2 regions of the Streptomyces sp. NPDC001194 genome follow, and region 1 is predicted to be linked to the other one. Evidence: riboswitches for the same ligand, from Rfam matches in the RefSeq annotation. Region 1 holds a riboswitch; the other holds the start of a gene.

Region 1 (3,268 bases):
CCCGGAACTCCTGGGTCAGGAGCCGTCGCCCGTGAGCTCCGCGCGCACCTCGCGCGCGGCCGCGACGAGGTTTTCCAGGCAGGCGCGGGTCTCGGGCCAGCCGCGGGTCTTCAGGCCGCAGTCGGGGTTGACCCACAGCCGTTCGGCGGGGATGGCCGCGAGTCCTTCGCGGAGCAGGGCCGCCGCTTCCGCGGCGCTCGGGACGCGGGGGGAGTGGATGTCCCAGACGCCCGGGCCGGCCTCGCGGGGGTAGCCGTGCCGGGCCAGTTCGCCGGCGACCTGCATGTGGGAGCGGGCCGCCTCCAGGCTGATGACGTCGGCGTCGAGGTCGTCGATGGCCTGGACGACGTCGCCGAACTCCGCGTAGCACATGTGCGTGTGGATCTGGGTGTCCGGCCTTGCACCGCCGGTGGTGAGCCGGAAGGACTCGGTGGCCCAGGCGAGGTACTCCGCGCGGTCCGCCGCGCGCAGCGGCAGGGTCTCGCGCAGGGCGGGTTCGTCGACCTGGATGACCGGAGTGCCGGCGGCCTCCAGGTCGTCGACCTCGTCGCGCAGGGCGAGGGCCACCTGGCGGGCGGTCTCCCCGAGGGGCTGGTCGTCCCGTACGAAGGACCAGGCGAGCATGGTGACCGGGCCGGTCAGCATCCCCTTGACCGGCTTGGCCGTCTGCGACCGGGCGTACGCGGTCCAGCGCACGGTCATCGGCTCCGGGCGGGAGACGTCCCCGGCCAGGACCGGGGGCCGGACGTAGCGGGTGCCGTACGACTGCACCCAGCCGTGCCGGGTGGCCAGGTAGCCGGTGAGCCGCTCGGCGAAGTACTGCACCATGTCGTCGCGTTCGGGCTCACCGTGCACCAGGACGTCGATCCCGGTCTTCTCCTGGAAGGAGAGCACCTCGCGGATCTCGTCCTTGATCCGCTCCTCGTAACCGGCCGTGTCGATGCGGCCGGCCCGCAGGTCGGCGCGGGCGGTGCGCAGCTCGTTCGTCTGGGGGAAGGAGCCGATGGTCGTCGTCGGCAGCAGGGGCAGCCCGAGGAGGGCGCGCTGGGCCGCGGTCCGCTGTGCGTAGGGCTGAGAGCGCCGTCCGTCGGCGTCGGTGATCGCGGCGGTACGGGCGCGCACGGCGGGGTCGTGGGTGATGGCGGAGCCGGCGCGGGAGGCCAGGTCGGCCCGGTTGGCGGCGAGTTCGGCCGCGATGGCGCCGGTGCCCTTGGCGAGTCCGCGGGCCAGGGTGGCGATCTCGGCGGTCTTCTGGCGGGCGAAGGCGAGCCAGCGCCGGACCTGCGGATCGATGTCGCGTTCGGCACTCGCGTCGAGTGGGACGTGCAGGAGCGAGCAGGACGCCGCGACGTCCACCCGGCCGGCGAGACCCAGGAGGGTGCCGAGGGTGGTCAGGGACTTCTGGTGGTCGTTGATCCAGATGTTGCGTCCGTCGACCACGCCGGCGACGAGCCGCTTGCCGGGCAGTCCGCCGACCGCGGCGAGGTCGGCGAGGTTCGCGGCGCCGCGGCCCGTGAAGTCGAGGGCGAGGCCTTCGACGGGGGCCGCGGCCAGCACCTGGAGGGCGTCGCCGAGCCGGTCGAAGTACGAGGCGACGAGCACCTTGGGGCGGTCGGTCGGCGCGCCGAGCTCGCGGTAGGCGCGGGCGGCGGCGTTCAGGTCGGCCGGGGTGCGGTCCTGGACCAGGGCGGGCTCGTCCAGCTGCACCCACTCGGCGCCGGCGGCCCGCAGGTCGGCCAGGACCCGGGCGTAGACGGGCAGCAGCCGGTCGAGCAGGGTCAGCGGCTGGAAGTCGGCGGCCACGCCCGGGGCGGGCTTGGCCAGCAGCAGGTAGGTGACGGGGCCGACCAGGACCGGGCGGGCCGTGTGCCCGAGCCCGAGGGCCTGCTCCAGCTCGGCGACCTGCCGGGTGGAATCGGCGGTGAAGACGGTGTCCGGGCCGAGCTCGGGGACCAGGTAGTGGTAGTTGGTGTCGAACCACTTGGTCATCTCGAGCGGGGCGGCGTCCTGGGTGCCTCGGGCCATCGCGAAGTAGCCGTCGAGGGCGTCGGCGGCGACCGCCGCGCGGTGCCGCTCGGGGACGGCGCCGACCATGACGCTGGTGTCCAGGACGTGGTCGTAGTACGAGAAGTCACCGGTCGGCACCTCGGTGATGCCGGCGTCGGCCAGCTGCTGCCAGTTCGAACGGCGCAGGCCGGCCGCGGTCTCCCGGAGGGCGTCGGCGGTGACGAGGCCCTTCCAGTAGCCCTCGACGGCCTTCTTCAGTTCGCGGCCCCGTCCCTGGCGGGGGTAGCCGTACACGGTGGCTCGTGCTGCCGCGGCTGCGGGCTTCGCTGTCACGGAACTCTCCTTCGCGAGATGTGTCCAGAACATCCCGGACGACGGGACGCGGACGCGAAGGGACGACAGAACGCGCGGACCACGCCGCGGGAGGGAACACCGCACGTGCCGCTCGCTGTGTACGCCGACCCGCCCACGAGGTCACCGGGATGTCCGCATGCGGAATTCGTCCGCGTGCGGGCAACGGGCAGGTCTTCGGACTCGCGGGCACGCCTGCCGGTCTCCCGGCGGGCACCTAGTGGCCGTCGCTTCCCAGGACCGTTGTCCGGTCCCAGTGCGTATGACGGCGGTCGTTCCCGCTCACCGCTGCGGGGCAGTCCCGGATTCCCACCGGGTTCCCTCTTACGACGCATCCCGCCTGGCGGACGGGGCGAACCAGCTGCACCGGCCACCCTAGGACGCGCGGTCTCCCACCGGCGAGCCGTGTCCGTCATTCGGACGAAAAGGTGAGACGCCCTGCCGGTGGCGCGTGGGCCGTCAGCCGTCTCGAGGCGCCGGAGTCAGCGGCGGTGCATCGTGTGCAGGGCTTCGAGCAGGACCTTCGGGTCGTGGGCTCCCTTGTGGACCGGCGGGGGCCGCCGGTCGAGGTGGAGCAGGCCGGCCACGGCGGTCCAGGCGGTGCGGACCGAGTACTCGACGGTGAACACCACATCGTCGGGTACTTCGGCGTACTGGCCGATGAAGGCCAGGTTGGTGGATCCCTCGGGGACGACGTCGGGCCGGTCGCCGGCCTTGCGGACGAGGAACTGGCTGGTGATGTACGGCATCAGGGCCGGCCGTACGACGGACGACTCCAGGATCTGCCCGCTCTGGGCGAGCCGCAGGTGTCCCAGCACCTCGGTCAGCACCTCGCGGCCCGTGCACCGCGCCATCGTCTTGCCCACGTGGTCGCCGGCCTTGTCCGGGAACAGTGCGTAGCCCCACCAGA
Region 2 (3,268 bases), on a different contig from region 1:
GCGGCTGGGCCGCCCCCCTGACCCTGGTCCTGCTCGTGGGCGGCCTCCTCCTGCTCGTGGGCTTCCTGTGGTGGCAGTCCGCGGCGGCGAGCCCGCTCCTCCCCGCGTACGTCTTCAAGGACCCGGACCGCGCCGGCGGCCTCCTCGGCATGCTCCTGGCCGGAGCCGGCACCGTCGCCCTGTACCCGGTCGTCGGCTACCACCTCGCGACCGCCCTGCGCTACGACCCGGTCATGGCCGCAGCGGCCTTCCTCCCGATGGTCGCCGCGATCGTGATCGGCTCCACGCAGGTCTCCGCCCGGCTGCTGCCCCGCGTCGCACCCCGCGTCCCGATCCTGGGGGGCCTGGTGCTCACCGCCGTCGGGCTGCTCCTGCTGACCCGCCTGGGCTTCGACAGCTCGTACGCGATCGGGGTGCTGCCCGCCCTGCTGCTCATCGGCCTCGGGATCGGCATGGCCTTCGTGCCGATCCTCGCCACCGTGACCGGCGCGGTCGCCGCGGAGCGCTCCGGCGGCGCGGCGGCAGCCGTCCTCACGGCCCAGGAGCTGGGCCTGGCGATCGGCGCGGCGGTGCTGGGCACCGTGATCTCCGTCCACGTGGACCGCCTGCGCGCCGGATCGGTGCTGCCCGTCATGATCGAGAAGGAGCTGCTGCGCGCCGAGACGGTGAACTTCTGGTGGGCGGCCGGCAGCGTACTGCTCGCGGTCCTGGTCGCCGCCCTGACGATCAGGTCCCGGGGGCCCCGGGGCGATGCGCAGGCCGCCCCCGCCGCGGGGACGTGATCCTGCGCGCGTTCACCCGAGGCGGTGGAGCCGGCCGGACTTCCGGTGGAGGGGGTGGACTTACTAGGACGTCCGACTATATGTTCGTGAGCGAGCCCGCGGTGCAGGGAAGCCGGTGTGAATCCGGCGCGGTCCCGCCACTGTGACCGGGAAGCGTGCTGTCCAGCAGGTCAGGCCACTGACGGAGAGATCCGCCGGGAAGGCCGGGCGGCGCGCGGTGATCCGGGAGTCAGGATACCGGCCGTGGGGTGTTCCGTGTTGTCCACGAGGATGGAGAAGACACGCATGGCACCGGTACGTGACCACGGCCCTGGTGATCCGGCGGAGTTCGCGAAGCACGCGGCCCTGACCGCGCGTTCGTAGCTCACCGAAGGCGTCCGCACCCGCGCCTGCACCCGCTTCCCGCAAGCGCGTCCCCCTCCGCGTCCGCAGCCGCGTCGGCACCCGCCATCGGCGATCCGCCGCACGCCTGCCGCCTTCGCCGTCCCGCGGCCGCCCGACGGCGGCGTGCACCACGACCGGTGCCGCCGCGCGGGCCCGCCGCGCCCTCCTCGGATCTCACCTGACGAGAGCAGGCTTCCCATGGTCCGTGAACTCACCCACTTCATCGGCGGAAAGCACACCACGGGGACCTCCGGTCTCCACGCCGACGTGTACGACCCCAATACAGGAGCCGTCCAGGCCAGGGTCCCGCTGGCCGGACGCGCCGACACCGAGGCGGCCGTCGCCAACGCCGAGGAAGCGCAGCGGGAATGGGGCCGGTGGAACCCGCAGCGACGCGCCCGCGTCATGCTGCGCTTCCTCCAGCTCGTCGAAGGCGAACGCGAGGCGCTGGCCCGGCTGCTGTCCGCCGAGCACGGCAAGACCGTCGCCGACGCCCACGGCGACCTCCAACGCGGACTGGAGGTGGTCGAGTTCGCCGCCGGGATCCCGCACCTGCTCAAAGGCGAATTCACCGACAACGCCGGCACCGGCATCGACGTGCACTCCCTGCGCTCCCCGCTCGGCGTCGTCGCCGGGATCACCCCCTTCAACTTCCCCGCGATGATCCCGCTGTGGAAGGCCGCGCCCGCCCTCGCCTGCGGGAACGCCTTCGTCCTCAAACCCTCGGAGCGGGATCCGTCCGTACCGCTGCGCCTCGCGGAGCTGTTCCTGGAGGCCGGTCTGCCCCCGGGCGTGTTCAACGTGGTCAACGGAGGCAAGGAGGCCGTCGACACCCTCCTGGAGGATCCGCGCGTCCACGCCCTCGGCGGCGGATGCGAGCTGGCCATGCTCTGCGACATCCTGCTGGCCTCCGACACCGCCGTCTTCGGGCAACCCGAGATCAAGCTCGGGGTGATCCCCGGCATCGGCGGCTCCCAGCGGCTGACCCGCGCCGTCGGCAAGGCCAAGGCGATGGAACTCTGCCTGACCGGGCGGACCATGGACGCCGCCGAGGCCGAACGGGCCGGCCTGGTATCCCGCGTCGTCCCGGCGGACGAGCTGCTCGCCGAGGCCCTCGCCGTCGCCGAAACGGTGGCCGCCATGTCCGCCCCCGTCGCCATGATGGCCAAGGAGGCCGTGAACCGGGCCTTCGAGACCACCCTGGCCGAGGGCGTCCGCTTCGAACGCCGCCTCTTCCACGCCGTGTTCGCCACCGCCGACCAGAAGGAGGGCATGAGCGCCTTCTTGGACAAGCGCGCCGCGGAGTTCACCCACCGCTGACCGGACTGCGATCCGCCCCCTCTCCCGGCCGGGAGAGGGGGCGGATCACCTGGTCCGGCGATCGCGCGGAGCGCCCCGAGCCCGCGCCCGGACCGTCAGCTCCCCAGGGCCCGGCGCAGGCCGAGGCGGTCGGTACCGAGCTTGGTGAAGACCGCCGAGAGGAGTTCGGAGACCGCCTGCGGGCTGCTGTGCATCTTCGCCGCGATCGCCGTGTTGTCCAGACCGAGCGCGGCATGCTCGGCCGCCGCGCTCTCGGCCACCGTCAGCGTGTCCTGCTCGAAGGTGTGCAGCCGGCGCGGGCGCAGGCCCGCCGACACCAGCTGGGAGCGGGCGCGGCGCGCGAGGCCGTCGGCGCCGCAGGCCGCGACGGTCTCCATGCCCCGGTAGAGCTGCTGCGCCGCCCGGTGCGGGTCACCCAGGGTGTGCAGGGCCGTACCGTGGTCGACGAGCGCCTGGGCCAGCTCGCAGGCGGCCGGGGACTGTTCGAGGTGCCCCACCGCTTCCTGCAGCAGGACGGCCGCGTGTGCGGGATCCGTGGCCGCCGCCGACACGCGCAGGGCGTGGCCGATCACGCTGGACGTGCCGAACGCCCGCGCCCGGGCCACCGCTTCGGCCGCCGTGGCACGTGCCTGGTCGGGCGCGCGGGACACCTGCGCCAGCGCCAGGTCCAGTTGCCACGGACTCCACGACGGATTGCGGGTGCCGCGCAGATCCAGCCGCTTGCCCGCCGCGGCCAGGTTCTGCATCGCCTCGTCGATCCGGCCCTGGGCCAGCAGCAGCTT

Evidence for each region. Region 1 has a riboswitch for cobalamin ahead of metE (5-methyltetrahydropteroyltriglutamate--homocysteine S-methyltransferase). Riboswitches for the same ligand answer to the same signal wherever they lie in the genome.
Region 2: another riboswitch for cobalamin. It lies ahead of ACFY1T_RS23605 (aldehyde dehydrogenase family protein); the one in region 1 lies ahead of metE (5-methyltetrahydropteroyltriglutamate--homocysteine S-methyltransferase).

Annotation. Positions count from the first base shown of each region.
Region 1 covers NZ_JBIAXU010000007.1:66,031-69,298, reverse strand. The annotation lists gene metE (5-methyltetrahydropteroyltriglutamate--homocysteine S-methyltransferase) at 16-2,340, opposite strand; cobalamin riboswitch at 2,530-2,685, opposite strand; gene ACFY1T_RS17645 (oleate hydratase) at 2,841-3,268, opposite strand, start outside.
Region 2 covers NZ_JBIAXU010000012.1:198,091-201,358, reverse strand. The annotation lists gene ACFY1T_RS23610 (MDR family MFS transporter) at 1-782, shown strand, start outside; cobalamin riboswitch at 889-1,021, shown strand; partial or broken gene ACFY1T_RS23605 (aldehyde dehydrogenase family protein) at 1,365-2,037, shown strand; partial or broken gene ACFY1T_RS23600 (enoyl-CoA hydratase-related protein) at 2,022-2,486, shown strand; gene ACFY1T_RS23595 (ATP-binding protein) at 2,582-3,268, opposite strand, start outside.